2 regions of the Acuticoccus kandeliae genome follow, and region 1 is predicted to be linked to the other one. Evidence: predicted binding sites of a transcription regulator. Region 1 holds the regulator's gene; the other holds the start of a gene.
What was found. The regulator LexA, encoded in region 1, represses DNA repair genes until DNA is damaged. The targets are predictions, from matches to a motif close to TGTTCNNNNTGTGTTCNG.

Region 1 (10,143 bases):
CCGGCGACCCGCGCGCCCTCGCCCTCTTCACGTTCAATCCGTACAACGTGAAGCACGCGCGGCAGATCACTGAGATGTGCGCCGATGCCGGCCTGCCCATCACGTTCAACATTTTCTCGCCGACCACCACCTATCTCGACAAGCTTCGGCAGTTCATGCCGAACGACAAGAAGTTCTTCCGCATCAGCGATGCGGAGAGCAACATGTTGATGAGCACGGATGACCTCATGAACATCCGTGATACGGCGTCAGAGCTGCTTGCCGACTTCCCGGACACGGTCATCTATTGCGAGGCCTACAACCGCCTCGCGACCAGCGGCAGGCGGATGTTCGAGCTCGACCCGGAGACGGGCCTCGCGGAAGGCTGCCGCAACCGCCTCAAGGGCACCGAGACCGGCTTTTCGGGCTATTACAGCCCGGACTTGCAGAAACAGAACGTCAAGTGCTGTACGCCGGACGTGGATTGTAGCGAGTGCCGCATCTATGGTGCCGGGTGGTCCACCCTCCTCGCACCCCCTGCGGAGCTCGTTCAGACCGTCGACGGTCTCAAAGACTGGATCGAGGCGATGAACACGCTCGCTCGGATTTTCATCTACGATCATCAGAAAGAAGAGATGGCTGGTGAGTATGCAAGCCGACCAGAGTCCGTCTACGCCGAAGCCTGACGTGGAGGACGGTTCCCAAGAGGATGCGCCGAAGTCGGGTCTGACCCCGCGGCAAGCCCTGTTCAATTCGTGGCGCGCGCGTGATTTCGCGGGCGTCGTAAAGGCGTTCGAGGCGCGTCGCGTCCATGCGCCCGAGGCCTACCGGGTGACGACGCAGTCGCTGCGTCAGCTCGGCCGGGACGATGAGGCGCTCGCGACGCTGCGCGACGGGCGCGCCCTCTTCCCCGAGAACGCGACACTCGCCTTCCTCGCCGCCCAGACGGAGACCGACGAGGCCCGTGTGAAGTCGGCGGTCGACGACATCATCACGGCGAACGACCCCACCTTCCGGGGACGGGCGCGGCTGCGCCGGGCGCAGTTCGCGATCGCGGAAGGCCGCACCGACGACGCGATCGCCGATCTCGACGCCGCGGTTCAGCACGGCGAGGACGGCGAGACGGTCGACCTGGAGCGGGCCAAGGCGCTCCGCCTCAGCGCGCACATCAACGCCGGCGCCGACACCGAGACGCTGAAGGCCGACATCGCCGCCTTCGAGACGCCGTTCAGCCAGCCGGTGCAGACGATCTGCTTCCAGGAGATCGCCGCCATCGCCAACCGCGGCGACGACGCGGCGCTGCGCTCGATCGTGGACCTCCTCCTCGACCGCGACCCGACCGCGGTGCGGCTGCGCACCTACTATGTGTCGTACGCCTTCCAGCGCGCCGACACCGACCGCACGACGCTGACCAAGCACCTCGACTATCTCGCCAAGAACGAGTCGATCACCAACCCGCACCTCATCGCCCTCCACGCCGACCTCACGAGCGACGGCGACCCGCGGGCGGCGATCACGGCGATGCAGGAGGCGCTCGCGGCCAATCCGGGCGACCAGCGCCTGCGCTTCGGCCTTGCGACGAACCTGTCCAATATCGGCGACATCGACGAGGCGCTCGCCGCGTTCGACGTGATCCTCGAGGAATCGAGCGACGTGAAGCAGCGCCGCGAGGTCGCGCTCGAGGCCGCGATCACCGCGCTGAAGACCGGGTCGCAGGAGCGGGCCGACCGCTACTACGAGATGCTCGCGGAGAACCAGGCGAGCCTCACCATGGAGCAGCAGGCGATCCTGTCGCGCCTCGTCTCCCCCTCGCGGGCGAAGCGGCTCGGCGTGATCGACGACATGCCGCCCGACATGACCTTCTTCGACGGGGCGGTGCGCCTTTACAAGACGGCCGGCGACACCTGCGTGGTGTGGCCGTTCGTGGGCTTCCTGCGCGCCGAGACGCGCCGGCGCACCATCATCGACATCTGGCGCGAGCGTGGCGTGTCGGTGGTGACGGTCGACGACCCGCGGCGCCTCTCCGCGCTCGGCGGCATCGATCCGTTCTTCCCCGCCCGCACCCAGTTCAACAAGGCGCTGCACGAGCTGATCCTCGCGCAGGGCTACAAGAATCACCTCGCGGTCGGCGAGTCGCTCGCGGGCTACACGGCGATCCTCTATGGCCTGGAGACCGGCGGGCTCGGCGCCCTCTCCTTCTCGGGCGGCACGCGCATCCCGCGCCTCGAGGATCTGCCGGACGATCGCGGCCGCGCGCACCTCAGCTACCTGCGCAGCATCATCCCGGACCCGGACCTCGACCTCGCCCCGATGCTGGAGCAGCGCCCGGACTTCGTGGTGCACAACCACTACGGCTCGGGCAGCGTCGCCGACGTCGCGAGCGCGGAACGCTCGGCGTACCTGTCGAACGTGGTCAACACACCCTGGCCGCACGACAACCACGCCTCCGCCGGCTACCTGGAGCGCACCGGCCAGTTCACCCGCGTGGTGGACGAGTTCCTGTCGGACGCCCTCGCAAGCTGACGCCTTTCCCGATCCGGCCCCCGGGCCGGATCGGGGTCTCCCTGGCGCGGGTCGATGGGGCGGCGCGGCCGGTAACCAGGCGTCCAGCCGGGCCGTGCGGTGGCACCGCGGACTGTGGGCGGTGCGTGCCGAGGCCGCCAACTCGCCGTGCAGCCCGCGCCTGCACCATCCCGGAGCGCATCGCGGACGGTGCGTCGCCGTGGCAGCCCCCTCTTTCCTCACCGAGACGCCGGCGCGTTCCGTCCCCGACGAGTGCGTCGCTCACCTGCCACGAGCCCACGACGGGCAGCCGGCAGCCGCTTGCTCGTGGCCGACCTCCCTCTGCTTGTTGCCGAGGTGGCCGCCGCGGAGCCGCAGATGACGGCCTCTCCCCGAGAGTCACCGCCGGTTAGGGAGCATGGGTCCCGTCCGCCTCGCTTTTGAGCCCTTAACAGTTGCTTGAGACTGCCGGCCCCGCAGGACGTGGACGGGATCCACACCACGTCGCACACCGTCATCGGCTGCGACCTCTCGCGCGTCGTCCTCGACCTCCTCAGCCGGACGACCGCCACCTCGTCGAAGGTGGCGAACGCCCTTGAGGCGATCGCTTAGGTCATCTCTCGAACCCGATGCCCTCGTCGTATTCGAAGCGGCCAGCGACTGCGACGGGCCGCGCATCGCCACTCTGACCGAGCGCGGTCTCGCCTTCTCGGACCATTCCGCAACAGGCCCGCGACTTCGCACGGGCCACTGGCACCCTCGCCAAGACCGATCGGGTGGATACCCGGGTACTGGCACAGATGAGCTCGGTTTTCGGCCTCGCGATCACGATACCAATATCTCCAGCGGGCGCCCGTCTCTCCGATTTCCTCAGGCGTCGGGGGCCGCTGGTCGATATCCGCAAGGCCGGGACACCCCGCCACCACAACGTCGGGCAGGTGAGATCGCTGGCGAGATGATGGCGATGATCAAGCGCCTCACCCGCCACGTCGCCGAACTCGCGCGCCATGGCACGCCTCATGGACGAGGATGGGACACTCTTCTCACAAGCCCGGCTCATGCGCACCGTCCCCGGCATCGACCCGACGGTCCACGCCACTCTTCTCGGCGAACGTCCGGAGTTCGGCGCGCTCGATCGCCGTCGCATCGCCTCGTCCGCCGGGCTTGCACCGCACGTCCGGGAGAGCGGCACCTGGCGCGGGCACCCGTCGCATCGGGGGCGGTCGCAGCAAGGTTCGCGAGGCGCTCTCCATCGCAGCCATCACGGCGTCGCGACGGATTCCGAGCCTCTTTGCAATGCGCGACCGGATGCGCCCGGAGGGCCAGGCGCGAAGACCATCCTCATCGCCCTCGCCCGCCAACGTCTTGTCACCCACCACGCGATGGAGCGCAACGGGAAGCCGATCGCGACATGACCCGACAACACAGTTGCCCCAACACGCCGGCAACGATCCCATTGGGCAACCATCCGCATTCAGCGCAGAGCTTCACCCGCGGCGTCCGAAACGGCTCGCCGCATCTCGCGCGCGGGCTGGCATATCGTGACATCTGGACGGCCGACAGCGCGTCCAGGTGATCCCACCGACAACCTGTCATCTGCTCGTGGCTGTCCAACCCGACCTGCCCGACCGGCTCGTTTTCGACGACCTCACTCGACGGACAAAGCGGGCGGCTCATTCTGAGCCAATAGTGGGATTTATCTGGTCGTCGTCCTCGATCCGACCAATGCTCGACCGGCGCGCGGTAGATGCGTCCGGCAGAGCGCCTGACGCGAACTCCGTCATGCTCGACATTCTGAGGGCGATCTCGGAGGTGCCGCCCGCTCCAACCCCGTTGGCGGGCATGGAATGTCCGTCGACCCTATGTGGGGATCCGTTGATCGAATGGCCGGGGCCGGTGACAGACGGCAGACGAAGTGTCGCTCTATCGCAAACCTCGCCTCTGGTCCGACGCGAAGTGCGATTGAGAACCCGAGCCCGGCTGGGGCGATCCGACCTAACTATCGGGTGGGCCCGTTGACCGCGTCGCCGAGCATAGACTTTCCGCCGACCCTACGCGGGGTATCGATGATCGAATGGCCGAGGCCGCAGACAGACGGCAGATGACGTGCCGCTCTCACTGGCAAAGTACACCCAGGGGGCGACGCGAAGGGCGGTTGATGAACCGACCGCGGCTGGGGCGATCGGACCCGCATTTGCGTGCGTGCGACGCCTTGCCAATCGCCCGCGAACGCGGCCCAATCGACCGCGCCGCATGGCGAGCCCGGATCTCCAAGTGCGGACGATCGCAGACCTTCCTCCAGCCTGCTCGGAACGCCCGAATCCGTCCTCATACGATGGCAAGGCCCGCCATTGCGGGTGCCTCGCTTCCCCTCACTCGCGCGCCGCCGTCTGCCGCGGGTCGGGCCGCGACGATATGAGGGAGGGCGGCGGGTCGGGGCCGGGGAAAGAATGGCCGGGTCGTCCCTGCGGATCGGGGTCGCGTGTCGGGGCGGCGGCACGGCTCGATGGGTGCGTGGGCGGGCGGATTGATCGCGTGAGGCGTTGGAGGTCGGGGCTGTGAACTGGAACGAGGCGATCGACAATTATTGCGAGCGGCTCGGGCCGGAATTCTGGGCGGAGCCCTGGAATGCGGTGACCAATGCGGCGTTCGTGATCGCGGCGATCATCGCGATCGTCGTCGCGCACCGGCGGGGGCGGCTCGACCCGGCGATCTGGGTGCTGATCACCATCACCGCGCTCGTCGGGGTCGGGTCGTTCCTGTTTCACACCTTTGCGACACGGTGGGCGGTGATGGCCGACGTCATCCCAATCCAGCTCTTCATCCTCGCCTATTTCGTCCTTGCGGTGCGACGGTTCGCGGGGATGGCGTGGTGGGGCGCGGGGCTCGCGACGGTCGGCTTCGTGGCATTCTCCATCGTGGGCGGACGGGTGCTCGACCCGGTCCTCGGGCCGGTCCTCAACGGGTCGGAGGGTTATCTGCCGCCACTCGCCGCGCTCTTCGTGGTGGGGTTTGCGATCCGCGCCACCGTCCACAAATCGGCCGGGACCGCGCTGATGATCGCCGGGTGCATCTTCGCCCTCTCCCTCACCTTCCGCACGGTGGACATGGCCGTCTGCCCCACCTTCCCACGCGGCACCCACTTCCTGTGGCACACGCTGAACGGCGTGCTCCTCGGCTATCTGATGATCGCGATGGCGCGGTTTGGGCGCTTGCGTGGACGCGAGGGCGTCGCGGGCTGACCCGTGCGAGGAGCCCGGGAGCACGTCGCCGCGCCGGGTCGGAAATCACAGGCGGATCGCCTGAAGCACCGCGGTAAGCCATCCGTCCCGCCGCAACAGCGCCAGCGCGGGGCGGTGGAGATCCCCGTACCGCCGTCGGGAGCGCCGCGGCAGCACCGTAGATGCTGCGGCCGCAGTGCCATGCGGCACGAGCGTGCGCGGCAGGTGCATCGCCGCAGCGTCAGGATAACGGCACCAGCGCCGGAAGCCCCGCGACGGCAGCGCCGCGACCGCGTCCGCGCGAGAGGCAGAAGCGCCAGCACTGTCCGGGCCGTCTAAGAAGCGGAGGGATGACCGGCGCACGGTCAGGGCTCCGGCAAGATTGCGGAGGCGCCGCGCCGGAATGCCCTAGGTGACGCCGCCGCGGCAGCGCCCCGTCAGTAGTGGCGCAGCAGGGCCGTCAGGCGGCCCTGGATGCGGACGCGGTCGGCGCCGAAGATCCGGGTCTCGTATTGCGGGTTGGCCGCCTCCAGCGCGATCGTGTTGCCGCGCTTGCGCAGGCGCTTCAGCGTCGCCTCCTCGTCGTCGATCAGGGCGACCACGATCTCGCCCGTCTCGGCGCGGTCGGTCCGCTTGATGACCACCGTGTCCCCGTCGAGGATGCCGACATCGACCATCGAGTCGCCGCGGACCTCCAGCGCGAAATGCTCGCCAGGGCCCAGCATGTCGGCCGGGAGGTGGATCGCGTGGCTCTTCTGCTGGATCGCCTCGATCGGCACGCCGGCGGCGATGCGGCCCATCATCGGGACGTCCACAATGTCCTGCGCGGCGGTGACCGGGCGCAGCGGGGGGCGCTTGAAGCTCGGCGTGACGGGTTCGCGCGGGGGGTGGTTCGACCCCTCGATCACCGACGGCGAGAAGCCCTTGAGGCGGGGCGGCGGGGCGGGCTGTGCGCCGACCGAGTCGGGCAGGCGCAGCACCTCGAGCGCGCGGGCCCGGTTCGGCAGGCGGCGGATAAAGCCGCGCTCTTCCAGCGCGGTGATGAGGCGGTGGATGCCGGACTTCGACTTGAGGTCCAGCGCGTCCTTCATCTCCTCGAACGAGGGGGGGACGCCCGTGGCGCTCATCCGCTGATGGATGAACATCAGGAGATCGTATTGCTTCTTGGTCAGCATATGCGACTTCCGGTCTCCGCAGGGCGTGTGCGCCGCGCCGTCATGTTAGCGAATCGTTTCCGACGAATCGGTGAACACTTTATACACGTTCGTCGTGTGTTCTACAACCCACGGCAAACCGGAACATAGAGTGTCTCAGGCAGGCGCTACAGGCGAATGTACTGACAGGGCTCGCCAAGTTCGGCCGGGGGGGCGTGCGGCTCGCGCACGAGCAGCGCGTCGGCGTGCGACAGGATCGACAGCATGGACGAATCCTGCACGTCAAACGGGATGATTCGTCCGCCGTCGAGCCGTGCGCGCATGTGGTCGCGGCGCGGGCCGTTCTGGCCGACCGCCGCGCCGAGGACCCCCGTCTCGACGCGCGGACCGGGTGACGCGGCACCCTGCATCGCCTCGATGAGGGGGAGGAGAAAGAGCACCGCGCAGACGACGCCCGAGACCGGATTGCCCGGCAGGCCGAGCACCAGCGGGTCGGAGGCGAACATCAGCGGCTTGCCGGGACGCACCGCGACGCGCCAGAAATCGAGGCCGATGCCGAGATCGCCGAGCGCGGGCTTCACGAGATCATGGTCGCCGACCGAGGCGCCGCCGAGGGTGACGAGGATGTCGGCCCGGTCCAGCGCCTCGCGCGCGCGGCGCGCGATCTCGGCTTGAATGTCGGGCGCGATGCCGAGATCGATGCTCTCCCCGCCCACGGACGCCACCATCGCGGCGAGCGTCGGCGTGACGGAGGCGACGATCTGGTCGGGACCGGTCGGAGAGCCGGGCGGGACGAGTTCGTCCCCCGTCGCGAGGAAGGCGATCTTCGGGCGACGGCCGACCGTGAGGGTCGCGTGTCCCCCTGCCCCGGCGAGCGCCAGATGGCGCGGCTGGAGCCGCGTGCCGGCGGGGAACAGCGTCTCGCCCGCGGCAAAATCGAGGCCCATGCGGCGGATATTGTCGCCGGGGGAGACGCGCTCGGCGGTCGACAGCCTGTCGCCCTCGACGACGGCGTCCTCCTGGATGAGAACGCTGTCGGCCTCGTCCGGCACGGGTGCGCCGGTGAAGATGCGCACCGCCTCGCCCGCGCCGAGCGGCGCGCCATAGCGCCGCCCCGCCGCCGATTGGCCGACGACGCGCACGGGGCCGGCCGCGATCTCGGCCGCGCGGACCGCGTACCCGTCCATGGCGGAGGAGGAGAAAGGCGGCTGCGTCCGTTCCGCGACCACCGGCGCGCGCAGGACACGCCCGCACGCCTCGGCGAGCGGAACGCTCTCGGTCTCCAGGACCGGCGCCGCCGCGAGAAGCCGCGCGCGCGCCTCGTCGACGCTGATCATGGGGCGCGCCAGTCTCCCGACCGGCCGCCCGACTTCTCCAGAAGCCGGATCGGGCCGATCGTCATGCCGCGGTCGATGGCCTTCGCCATGTCGTAGAGGGTGAGGCAGGCCGCGCTCACGGCGGTCAGCGCCTCCATCTCGACGCCGGTCTTGCCGTGCGTCTTCGCCCGCGCGGTGACGCGGTAGCCGGGGAGCGTCGAGACCGGGGTCAGCTCCACGCTCACCCCGTCGATCGGGATCGGGTGGCAGAGCGGGATGATGTCGGCGGTGCGCTTGGCGGCCATGATGCCGGCGATCCGCGCGACGCCGACGACGTCGCCCTTCTTGATGTTGCCCGCCTCGATCGCGGCAAGGGTCCCGGCGTCCATCGTCACGAACCCCTCCGCCAGCGCCTCGCGCCCGGTGTCCGCCTTGGCGCCGACATCTACCATGTGGGCCGCGCCCCGCACGTCGAGATGGGTCAGCAGCGTGCCGAGGAGCGCGCGCGTCGCGGCCGTCACGTCCTCCTGGCGCATGAGGCTCTCGCCGACGAGGAAGGCCCGCGCGCCGGAGCCCTGGAGGCGCTGCACGTCGGCGTTCGAGGCGATGCCCGATTCGGAGATGAGGATCGCGCCGTCCGGCACCATCGGGGCAAGGCGCTCGGTGACGGCGATGTCGGTGCGGAACGTGCGCAGGTCACGGTTGTTGACGCCGATGAGCGGCGAGCCGAGCTTCAGCGCCCGCTCCATGTCGCGCTCGTCATGCACCTCGAGAAGCGCGGCCATGCCGACATCGCGCGCGGTCTCGACGAGGGTGTAGGCGGTCTCGTCGTCGACGGCGGTCATGATGACGAGGATGCAGTCCGCACCCCAGACGCGCGACTGCCACACCTGCTCGCGCACATAGAGGAAGTCCTTGCGCAGGACCGGCAGCGAGACGGCCGAGCGCGCGGCGGCGAGATAGTCGGGGCTGCCCTGGAAGGACGGCGCGTCGGTGAGGACGGAGAGGCACGTCGCCCCGCCATCGGCGTAGGCGCGCGCGAGGGCCGGCGGGTCGAAATCGGCGCGGATCAGGCCCTTCGACGGGCTCGCCTTCTTGATCTCGGCGATGAGGCCGGGGCGGCCCTGCTGCGTCGCGTTGCGCAGCGCCGCGACGAAATCGCGGGCGGGCGCGGCGGCCTCGGCCCGGTGACGCCACTGCGCCGCGTCCTCGACGAGACGGGCGGCGCGGATCTCCTCGCGCTTGTAGGCCTCGATCTTGGCGAGGATGTCGGGCGGCGCGGTGTCCATCAGGGGGCCACCGCCTGGGAGACGGCGACGAGCGACTTGAGGCGCTGGGCGGCGCTCCCATCGTCGAGCAGCGCCTCCGCCAGCGTTACGCCCTCGCCGAGCGTCTCGACCTTCTCGGCGACGACGAGCGCGCCGGCGGCGTTGAGGCAGGCGATGTCGCGATAGGCGCTCTTCTTGCCGGCGAGGACATCGCGCAACGCGGCGGCGTTGTGCTCCGCGTCGGCGCCGATGAGGTCTTCCGGCTTGGAGATGGGGAGGCCCACATCGCCCGGATCGACGGTGAAGGTGCGCACCGCGCCCTCCTCCACGGCGGCGACATAGGTCGTGCCGGTCGTCGTCATCTCGTCGAGCCCGTCGGAGCCGTGGACGACCCAGGTCCGCTCCGCGCCGAGCGTCGCCAGCACCTCGGCGAGCGGCTCCACCCACTCGCGCGCATAGACGCCGAGGAGCTGGCGCTTCACGCCTGCGGGGTTCGAGAGCGGGCCGAGGAGGTTGAAGACCGTGCGCGTGCCGAGCTCCACGCGCGCCGGGCCGACATGCTTCATCGCCGCGTGGTGGGCCGGGGCGAACATGAAGCCGATGCCCGCCTTCTCGATGCAGGCGGCGATCCCGATCGGCGACAGGTCGATCCTGACGCCGAGCGCGGAGAGCGCGTCGGCCGCGCCCGACTTCGAGGAGAGCG
Region 2 (10,143 bases), 270 kb from region 1:
AGGCGAGATGGCCGTCATCATCGGCCGCGGCGGGCGCAACATCACCGCCGACAAGGCGATGGACCACATCGCCGGCTACTCGATCTTCAATGACGGCTCGGTGCGCGACTTCCAGCGCCACACCTCGCAGTTCACGCCCGGCAAGAACTTCCCCGCCACCGGCGCCTTCGGCCCCTTCATGGTGACGCCGGACGAGGTTGGCGACTACACCAAGCTGCCGATCCAGACGCGCCTCAACGGCGAAGTGCTCCAGAGCGCGACGCTCGCGGACCTCATCTTCCCGATCCCGCAGCTCATCGAATACATCTCCACCTTCACCCCGCTCGTGGCGGGCGACGTGATCGCGACCGGGACGCCCGGCGGCGTCGGCGACAAGCGCCAGCCCCCGCTCTACATGCGTCCGGGCGATCTCGTGGAGATCGAGGTCGGCCTCCTCGGCACCCTCGTGAACCCGGTGATGGCCGAGATGTAATCGGCCCGGCGTGCCGCGCCGCTCCGACGCGCGGCACGCCGCTTTCGACCACCCCGCCCCGGCAATAGGGAACCCCGATGGACCTCACGCTGCACGACGTCCGCCTTCCCACCGCGCCCGCCGAGCGGGTCGATATCGGGGTCGATGACGGGCGTATCGTCCGCATCGGCACGGGGCTCGCGCGCGGGGAGCGGGCGCTGGATTGCGGCGGCCGCCTCGTCCTGCCGGGCTTTTGCGAGAGTCACATCCACCTCGACAAGGCGTGCATCCTCGACCGGGTGACGATGCGCGGCGGACTTTCGGAGGCGATCGCCGAGGTCGCGGGCCTCAAGGCCGGCTTCACCGGGGCGGACGTTACCGAGCGCGCCTCGCGCACGCTGCGCAAATGCGTCCTCAACGGCACCACGCGGATGCGCACCCATGTGGAGGTCGACCCCGTCATCGGGCTGCGCGGCTTCGAGGGGGTGAAGGCCGCGATCGCGGACTGGCGCTGGGCGATCGACGTGTCGATCTGCGTCTTCCCGCAGGAGGGCCTCCTCAACAATCCGGGCACCGACGAATTGATGGTCGCCGCGCTGAAGGCCGGGGCCGACACGGTCGGCGCCGCCCCCTACACCGACACCGACCCGCACGGGCAGATCGACCGCGTCTTCGAGATGGCGCGCGAATTCGACGTCGACATCGACATGCACCTCGATTTCGGCAGCGACATCTCCGACCTCGACATCGAATATGTCGCCCGTCGCACCGAGGAATTCGGGTGGGGCGGCCGCGTCGCCGTCGGCCATGTGACGAAGCTCGCGCTGCTCGACCGGGGGCGTTTCACCGCCCTCGCCCGCCGCCTCGCCGATGTCGGAGTCGCGGTGACGGTGCTCCCGGCGACCGACCTCTTCCTCTCCCATCGCGGCCACACGCACGACCACGACGCGCCGCGCGGCGTGACGCCGGCCCACCTCCTCCTCGCCGAGGGCGTCAACTGCTCGCTCTCCACGAACAACGTCCTGAACCCGTTCACGCCATTCGGGGACGGCTCGCTCATCCGCATCGCGAACCTCTACGCCAATATCTGCCAGGTCGGGGCGCGCGGGGCGATGGCGGACTGCCTCGACATGGTGTCGGCCCGTTCGGCCCGCCTCATGAATCTCGACGATTACGGCCTCGCCCCCGGCAATCCCGCCGACCTCGTGGTGATCGACGCCATCGACCCGGCGCTCGCGGTCGCCGAGATCGCGCAGCCGATGTTCGGCTTCAAACACGGCGTCCCCACCTTTACCCGCGAACTGCCGCAGCTACACTCACCGGCCTGAAGGAGCGGCGGTATGATCAGCGACAATGTCAACGCCTTCGTGGAGACCTTCGAGGTCTCCGGCGCGGCCGGCGGCCCCCTCGCGGGGCTGACCTTCGCGGCCAAGGACCTCTACGACGTCGCCGGTCACGTGACCGGCTGCGGCAATCCGGAATGGGCGCGCACGCACGCCGCGGCGACCGGCAACGCGGCGCCGGTCGCGACCCTCCTCGGCGCCGGCGCGACGCTCGTCGGCAAGACGCACACGGACGAGCTCGCCTACTCGCTGATGGGCGCGAACGCGCACTACGGCACCCCGGTGAACAGCGCCGACCCGCGGCGGATGCCGGGCGGCTCCTCCTCGGGCTCGGCCGCGGCCGTCGCGGCGGGCCTTGCCGATATCGGGCTCGGCAGCGACACCGGCGGATCGGTGCGCCTCCCCGCCGCCTTCTGCGGCATCTGGGGGATCCGGCCGACCCACGGGCGCGTGTCCATCGACGGAACGATGCCGCTCGCCCCCTCCTTCGACACGGTGGGCTGGTTCGCCCGCGATCTTGCGACGCTCGCCCGCGCCACGGCCGCCTTCGGCCTGCCGGTCGAGGGCGACCGGCCGACTCGCCTCCTCCTGCCGGTGGACGTGTGGGCCTGCGCCGAGGAGATCACCGTCGCGGCCGTCGTCCCCCTCCTCGCGCGGCTTGAGGCGGTGACGGGACCGGCCGTCCCCATCATCCTCGCGCCCGAGGGGCTCCCGGCGTGGTTCGACGCCTTCCGCGTCTGCCAGGCGGCCGAGGCGTGGCAGTCGCACGGGGAGTGGATCAGCACGCACGAGCCGGGCTTCGGCCCCGGCATCTCGGACCGCTTCCGGATCGCGAGCGAGATCACGCCGGAGGGCTGGGAGGCTGCGCGGGCGATGCGCCAGCGGGTGACGCAGCGCCTCACCCGCATCCTCGCAGACGGCGCGGCGCTCGTCTTCCCGACGGGCCCCGGCCCCGCGCCGATGCGGAACGCGGACGAGCCGACGCTCAACGCCTACCGCAACCGCGCGCTTCAGATGCTGTGCCCGTCGGGCCTCGGCGGCCTGCCGCAGCTCTCCATTCCGGCGGGGGTGGTGGATGGCGGGCCGGTCGGCCTCAGCCTCGCCGGCGCGCGCGACAGCGAGGGGCGCCTCATCGCGCTTGCCGAGATCGCGACCCGGACGGGCCGCTGACGGGATCAGTCAGGGGGGGACGCCGGCGCGTCAGGCGCTCGCGGCGGCGATCGCCTCGGGGCGGCCCGGCGTCACCTCGAAGAGGCGCAGGAAGCCCGAGATCTCGAACACTTCGAGGATCGTCGGCTGGAGCCCGCACAGGCGGATCGCGCCGCCCGACGCCTTCGCCTTCTTGCCGGCGAGGAGGATCACGCGCAGCCCGGCGCTCGAGATATAATTGACGCCTTCGAGATCAACGACGAGGTTCGTCTCCCCGGCCGACAGGCGGCCCAGCATGTCGGTCTCCAGCGTCTTGGCGGTCGCGGAGTCGATGCGTCCGGTGGGCACCACCACCAGAACATCGCCCACCTTCTCGTCAACGATCGTCAAGTCGCTCACAATATCAGCCTTCCTCAATACCGATGGCAAAGCGCAGGACGTTGTGCTGCCCCTCACGCCTATACTGTACGTCGCGCGACATCGTTCGAACCAGATGGACGCCGAGCCCGCCGATCTGGCGGTCCTCGATCGAGGCGGCGGTGTCGGGCGCATCGCGGGCGAGCGGATCGAAGGCGATCCCGTTGTCCCGCACGAAGCCGTGGATCGTGTCGCCGCTGCGATGCGCGGTGACCTCGATCATGGCCGTCCCGTCGTCGGCTCCGTGATTGATCACGTTGGTGACGATCTCCTCCAGAATGAGGTTCAACGTCATCACCGTCTTCAGCGGCAACCCTTCCGCCTCCCCGAACGTCTCGATAGCCTCGACCATGCGGTCGAGATCGTCCGGTGCGGAGAGGGTCAAGTCGATTGCTGCACTCACCCCGATTGTCACCCCGCCGCACCTTGACGATTCGACGTCCGCGCTTCGCCGCACAATGACTTCTTCATACGTGACCGTCGATCCCATAATTTGAAATTTGGGAAAGCAAGCACGCCGAACAAGCGAGGACGGCGGATTTTTCGATTGAACGATGCAGCGCGGGCCGGATGGCCGAGTCCGGGCTCCGGATCCCATCAGGACAAGGTCTAGGGTTTGGCGCTCGCCGACCAGGAGAACCAGCTCGTCCAGTCATAGACCATCGGGCCGATGCGTGAGCCGTAGGTCGCGGCGACGGCGGCGAGCGCGATGGCGAAGAGCATCAGCAACGCGATATCGCCGACGAGGCGCTTGTCCGCCCCGACGATGCTGCCGATCCGCTTGCGCAACACTGTGTACTTCGCCACGCTGCGCCTCCAGCGCCCCGCTTTGACGGTCCGCGCGGTGTGCGCGAACAAAAATGCAGTACGCGTTTCACCGCGTTGTCATAGAATGCGGAGAAAGCTTCTCTGATGCAATGAGAAAGTTTTGCTTATCGCGCGCCAAAGTGGTGCCGCGGGTGCGGACCGGCGCAGCGCTGGCGTCAAATAAAACTTTGAAATCACTGCAATAAATTGCGTGGCCGGATCGATATCGAGCCCCACCCGCCCCCGCGCGGCGCCGCCGACGCGCATTTCAACGCGCAGAGGTCGTGGTCCGATCGGGTGTCCACGCAAAAAGAAAGGGCGCCCCGCGACTGCGGAGCGCCCTTTCTTGCAACGGGTCGGCGCCGCCCGCGTCAGGCGCGGGTCAGCGAGATGATGTTGGCGTTGTCGTCGACGACGCAGGTCGCGTTCGCGCCATCGACCGTCAGGTCGACCCGGTACTGGCTGTTCTCAACCTGCTGCGAGGAGACCGGAAGGACGGTGTTGCTCGCGACGCTGAACCGAGTCGCGGCCTCCGAGGCGCACAGGAGCTGCAGATCGGCCGGCGCGGTCACGACCGTCGCCCGAACGGTCGACGGCGCGGGAGAGGACGAGGAGCTCGAACCGCTCTGACATGCGGCGAGCGCCAATCCGGACGCCAGCACCAACGCGACCTGTCCACCCAATCGAAGGACCATCGTTCTTCTCTCCCCGGTCTAGTCAAACGCCGCGATAGAGCGCGGCTCCCTGCATCAACACGATCACCTTCGCGCCGACTTCGATTCGGCTGTAGAGATCGATGACGTCCTCATTGTTCATGCGGATGCAGCCGGAGGAAATATCAAGACCGATCGACCAGGGCTCCGTGGTGCCATGAATCCGGTAGATCGTGTCTTTGTTGCCCTCATAGAGGTAGAGCGCGCGGGCGCCGAGCGGGTTGTCCGGCCCGCCGGGCATGCCGCCCGCATACTTCGCGGCCTTCGGGTCGCGCGCGACCATCTCCGGCGGCGGCGTCCAGACCGGCCATTCCTGCATCCGGCCGACGCGGACGATGCCGGCCCAGCCGAACCCGTCGCGGCCGACGCCGATGCCGTACCGGATCGCCTGGAAATTCGGGAGCACCAGATAGAGGAAGTGCCGGTTGCTATCGATGATGATCGTGCCCGGCTTCTCGGCCGTGCGGAACTTCACCACCTGCCGGCGGAAATCCCCCGGCACGCTGCCGTGCGCGCGATAATAATTGATCGCGCGCTGCGGATCGTAGCGGACCCAGGTCCTGCTCGTCGGGTCAAAGATCTCCGTCGCGTGCGCCACCCCGGCGGCAACCGCCGTCAGGCCCAGCGCAAGCGCCGCGCTGCGCCCCCACTTCCCCATCATTTGGTCCACTCCTCGATACGCGCTTCATTTTCGCCGATCCAAGTCGTGGCGACCTCAGCCGGATCGCGCCGTTCGACGTGGATCGCGTAGCTCATCTGCGCCGCCTCTTCGGAGGTCAGCGCGATCTTGTCCAGGAAGGACACGATTTCGGGGAAGCTCTCCTCGAGCTCGGTCGCGTGGGCGACATGGAAATGGGACGGCTCCCACGCGCTCTCGGCCGTGGAGTTCGCGAGCCAGGCCGGATCGTCCTCCGCGCGGATGATGTGCCAGTTCTGCGGGTCGTGCGCCGGCTCCTGGAGCGTCACGATGTCGTGCAGCGCGAACATGTAGTGCGGCGAATAGCAGTAGAAGACGATCGGCTGGCTCGTCGCGATCGCGGCGTCGAGAGAGGCCATCGCCATGTCCTCGGGCATCGTGAGGAGCAGCATCGTGTCGTTGTAGCCGTAGCTCTTGGCCCGCACCCGCTCGATCCGGGTGGAGGACCAGGTCTGCGCCCCGATCCACATCTCGCCCTTGCCGTCGGCGTCGGTGTCGAAGTTCGCCGCCATCTCGGGCTTGGCGAGGTCGGCGACGCTGTGAAGGCCCGTCGCCTCCGCGGTCTCGCGCGTCGTGCACAGGTGCTGCGCGGCCGTCACCCCGATCGGGGAGAGCTTGATGGTGCCGCGCTTGTCGCCATACTCGTCGATGAAGGTCTGCAGGTTGGGCAGCCAGACCTCCGGGTGAACGTCGACCTCGCCGCGATCCATGGCGTCGAACATCTCGACCGAGCCAAGCGGACGCAGGCGCGTGTCCACGTCGTAATGCTGTTGCAGGACCTGCGCGATGATGTTGGCGGTCACCTCAGCCGACGGCCAGTTGGGCACGCCGATCACGATGGTCGCGGCCATCGCAGGCGCAGCCGACATCGTCGCGGCAGCAGCAACGAGCGAACCTACCACCTTCCACATTGTGACGTCTTCCTCCGCAATCCGGTACTCAAACAAGCATGGCCCATCGACTCTTGCCAAGCCGGTGACCCATCCACTCACCTCGGCGTGACCATTCGTCAACATGTCTCACACGACCTTTACGAGATGTAATCGACAGGGCATAAGGAACAAAGTGGGAACTTCGAGGAATGAATGCCCGACACAATGTCCCAGGCACGATCACTCCAGGCAAAGCTGGCGATCCTCGCAGACGCGGCGAAGTATGACGCGTCGTGCGCCTCGTCCGGCACGACGAAACGGAACGCATTGAAATCAGGCGGGATTGGCTCGACTGAAGGGTCAGGCATCTGCCACGCCTATGCGCCCGACGGGCGATGTATTTCGCTGCTGAAGATCCTCCTGACGAATGCGTGCATCTTTGATTGCGCCTACTGCGTCAATCGTGTCTCGAGCCGCGTCGAAAGAGCCGCCTTCACGCCGGAAGAAGTCGTCGACCTCACGCTGAACTTCTATCGCCGGAACTATATCGAGGGGCTTTTCCTCTCCTCCGGCATCATCCGGTCGGCCGATCACACGATGGAATCGCTGGTGCGCGTCGCGCGCACGCTGCGCGAGACGCACCAGTTCCAGGGCTATATTCACCTGAAGACGATCCCCGACGCCTCGCCCGAGCTTCTCCTGGAGGCGGGACGCCACGCCGACCGCCTCTCCATCAACATCGAGCTGCCGACGGAGTCGGGCCTCAAATCCTTCGCGCCGGAGAAGTCGGGCCGCACGATCCGCGCCTCGATGGCGAAGCTGCGCGGCGAGATCGACGCCACCGCCGAGAAGCCGCGCCGGCCGATGCGCAAGGCCGCGCCGCGCTTCGCCCCGGCCGGCCAGTCGACGCAGATGATCGTCGGCGCGGACGCGACGAGCGATGTCGAGATCCTGCGCACAAGCCGCACGCTCTACACCGCCTACCAGCTCCGCCGCGTCTATTATTCGGCCTTCAGCCCGATCCCGGACGGATCGTCGGCCCTCCCCCCGGCCGCCCCGCCGCTGGAGCGCGAGCACCGCCTCTATCAGGCCGACTGGCTCACCCGCTTCTACGGCTTCGAGCTCGACGATCTCGCCACCGCCGCGCCGACCGGGATGTTCGACCTCGAGATCGACCCGAAGCTCGCCTGGGCGATCAACAATCGCGCCACCTTCCCGATCGACGTGAACCGCGCCCCGCGCGAGAGCCTCCTGCGCGTGCCGGGGCTCGGCGTGAAGGCGGTGAACGCGATCCTGCGCACCCGGCCCTATCGCCGGTTGCGGATCGAGGATCTGATGCGCCTCACCCCCACCGCGCGCCGCGCCCTCCCTTTCATCGCGCTTGAAGGGTGGCAGCCGGCGCGCCTTCTCGACGTCGAGAACCTCAAGGCGCGGTTCGTGAAGCCCGCGCGCCAGCTCGACCTCTTCGCCGCATGAGCGCCGTGCCGCACAAAAGCGCCGAGACGTGGGCCGTCACGCTCGACCACGCGTCCGACTTCGCGACCTGGCGCGACGCGGTGCGCCAGCTCGTCGCCGCCGGCGTCGGCCCGGAGGCGGTCAGCTGGCGCTGGGGCACGTCGGAACAGGCGCTCTTCGATGCCGGACGGCCGGTCTCGGAGCTGCCCCCCATCACGCCGAGGACGGCGCCGCGCGCCCCGCGCGACTTCATCGAGCTTGCGAGCCACGTCATCTGCCACCGCTCGATGGAGCGCTTCGCCCTCCTCCACCGCCTCCTCGCCCGCTTTCAGCACGAGCCGAACCTGTTGCGCATCGCCTCCGACCCCGACGTCGCGCGCGCGACGCGGCTCGCCAACAATGTCCGCCGCTGCTCGCACAAGATGAAGGCCTTCGTGCGCTTCCGCACCACCGTGGACGACGACCGCGTCGAGCACCTCGTCTCCTGGTTCGAGCCCGAGCATCACACGCTCGACATCACGGCGCCCTTCTTCATGCGCCGCTTCCCCGCGATCCGGTGGACGATCCTGACGCCGGAGCGGTCGGCCCATTGGGACAGCGAGACGCTCGCCATGGGGCCGGGCGCGAACCGCGACATCGCCCCCTCGGGCGACATCAACGAGGATCTCTGGAAGACCTATTATGCGGCGATCTTCAATCCGGCGCGGCTGAAGGTAAAGGCGATGACCTCGGAGATGCCGAAGCGCTACTGGAAGAACATGCCGGAGGCGGAGATGATCTCCCCCCTCATCCGCAGCGCCGGCAACCGCACGGCCGAGATGGTGGAGACGCCGCACCGCGCCCCCGCCCGCTCCACCCGCGCCGCGCGCGAGCGGGCCGCCGCCGACGCGGACGCGGCCGAGACCGCGCGCCGCATCCGCACGCTCGACGATCTCGCCAAGGCCGCGCGCCATTGCGAGCGCTGCACCCTCTACCGGGAGGCGACCCATGTCGTCGTCGGCGAGGGGCCGCTCGGCGCGCCGCTGATGTTCGTCGGCGAGCAGCCCGGCGACCAGGAGGACCTTGCCGGCCGCCCCTTCGTCGGCCCGGCCGGCCAGCTCTTCGACCGCGCGCTCGCCGAGGCCGGCATCGACCGGGCGAAGACGTTCATCACCAATGCGGTGAAGCACTTCAAATTCGAGCCGCGCGGCAAGCGCCGCATCCACAAGCGGCCGGACGTCGGCGAGATCGAGGCCTGCCGCTTTTGGCTCGACCATGAGCGCACCATCGTGCGCCCGATCGTGACCGTCGCGCTCGGGGCGACCGCCGCGCGGGCACTCTCCGGACAAGCCATGCCGATCACAAACACGCGAGGTCACCCCCTCGAGTGGCCGGATGGGACGAGCGGATTCGTCACCGTGCACCCATCTTATCTGTTGCGGCTTCCGGACCGGGCTCGGCAGGAGGAAGAATACCGGCGTTTTGTGGGCGATCTTCGGGCAGCGTGGCGTCTCACACAGCCCAAACTGGACGGGCACGTTCCAGTTTAGGCGGCTCAGAAACATGATTTATTCCGTTAAGCTTGTTGAACGCTTCGGCCCCGAATTCGTTGTATGTTTGGTAATCTTTCCCGTGCCGGCCAGCGGGTCTTAAACGAAATTAATTTCGGCGAAGGAGCGTCACATGAGAGCCATCATTGCATTGCTCTTCTTGGTTGTGACAGTAACGACTGCCGCGGCGGAGTCGTGTTCCAGCGCACGCAGCCGTTTGGCCGCCGCGCAGTCGGGCGGATCGTCCGCACAGCTCGCGAGCCTTCGCAAGCAGGCAAACGCTTACGGTTGCAACGCATCCTCCGGCTGGGGCCGCCACCGCGCGTGCGCCGGCATCGAGGCGCAGATGCGCAACGCGAGCGGAACGAGCCCGCGCCAGATCCGCCAGCTCCAGGCACGGGTCGAGCGGGCCTGCCGCGAGCCCGTCGTCGCGGCCCGCAGCGCCCCCGCCCGGCGCAACAACAACATCCAGGCTCCGGCAAGCGGCGTGATCATCCACGGCACGCGCCCCGACAATCATCTCGACGCACGCGCCAACGACAATTCCGCCGGCGGCGGCTTCTTCTCCTCGATCTTCGGCGGCATGCGCGGGCGCAACGAGGTTCAGACGGTCCGGGTCGACCCGGAGACCGCGCGCTCGGCGAAGGTCGAGCAGCTCCACCTCGACGAGCGCACCTTTCGCAACCGGGACGATGGGTCGGCGACGGCCT

Region 2: the regulator LexA is predicted to act here: its motif matches at 6,634-6,651, upstream of DBV35_RS19085 (putative DNA modification/repair radical SAM protein).

What each region holds. Positions count from the first base shown of each region.
Region 1 covers NZ_QBBV01000002.1:1,095,066-1,105,208, forward strand. The annotation lists gene DBV35_RS17825 (radical SAM protein) at 1-665, shown strand, start outside; gene DBV35_RS17830 (tetratricopeptide repeat protein) at 667-2,502, shown strand; gene DBV35_RS30285 (hypothetical protein) at 2,941-3,093, shown strand; gene DBV35_RS17835 (transposase) at 3,540-3,896, shown strand; gene DBV35_RS17840 (ceramidase domain-containing protein) at 5,040-5,723, shown strand; gene lexA (transcriptional repressor LexA) at 6,140-6,877, opposite strand; gene DBV35_RS17850 (molybdopterin molybdotransferase MoeA) at 7,024-8,193, opposite strand; gene trpC (indole-3-glycerol phosphate synthase TrpC) at 8,190-9,461, opposite strand; gene trpD (anthranilate phosphoribosyltransferase) at 9,461-10,143, opposite strand, start outside.
Region 2 covers NZ_QBBV01000002.1:1,368,029-1,378,171, forward strand. The annotation lists gene DBV35_RS19040 (fumarylacetoacetate hydrolase family protein) at 1-472, shown strand, start outside; gene DBV35_RS19045 (amidohydrolase family protein) at 550-1,779, shown strand; gene DBV35_RS19050 (amidase) at 1,792-2,964, shown strand; gene DBV35_RS19055 (STAS domain-containing protein) at 2,995-3,342, opposite strand; gene DBV35_RS19060 (ATP-binding protein) at 3,347-3,850, opposite strand; gene DBV35_RS19065 (hypothetical protein) at 3,970-4,167, opposite strand; gene DBV35_RS31145 (hypothetical protein) at 4,539-4,739, opposite strand; gene DBV35_RS19075 (L,D-transpeptidase) at 4,885-5,538, opposite strand; gene DBV35_RS19080 (ABC transporter substrate-binding protein) at 5,538-6,428, opposite strand; gene DBV35_RS19085 (putative DNA modification/repair radical SAM protein) at 6,663-7,925, shown strand; gene DBV35_RS19090 (UdgX family uracil-DNA binding protein) at 7,922-9,433, shown strand; gene DBV35_RS19095 (DUF2865 domain-containing protein) at 9,780-10,143, shown strand, end outside.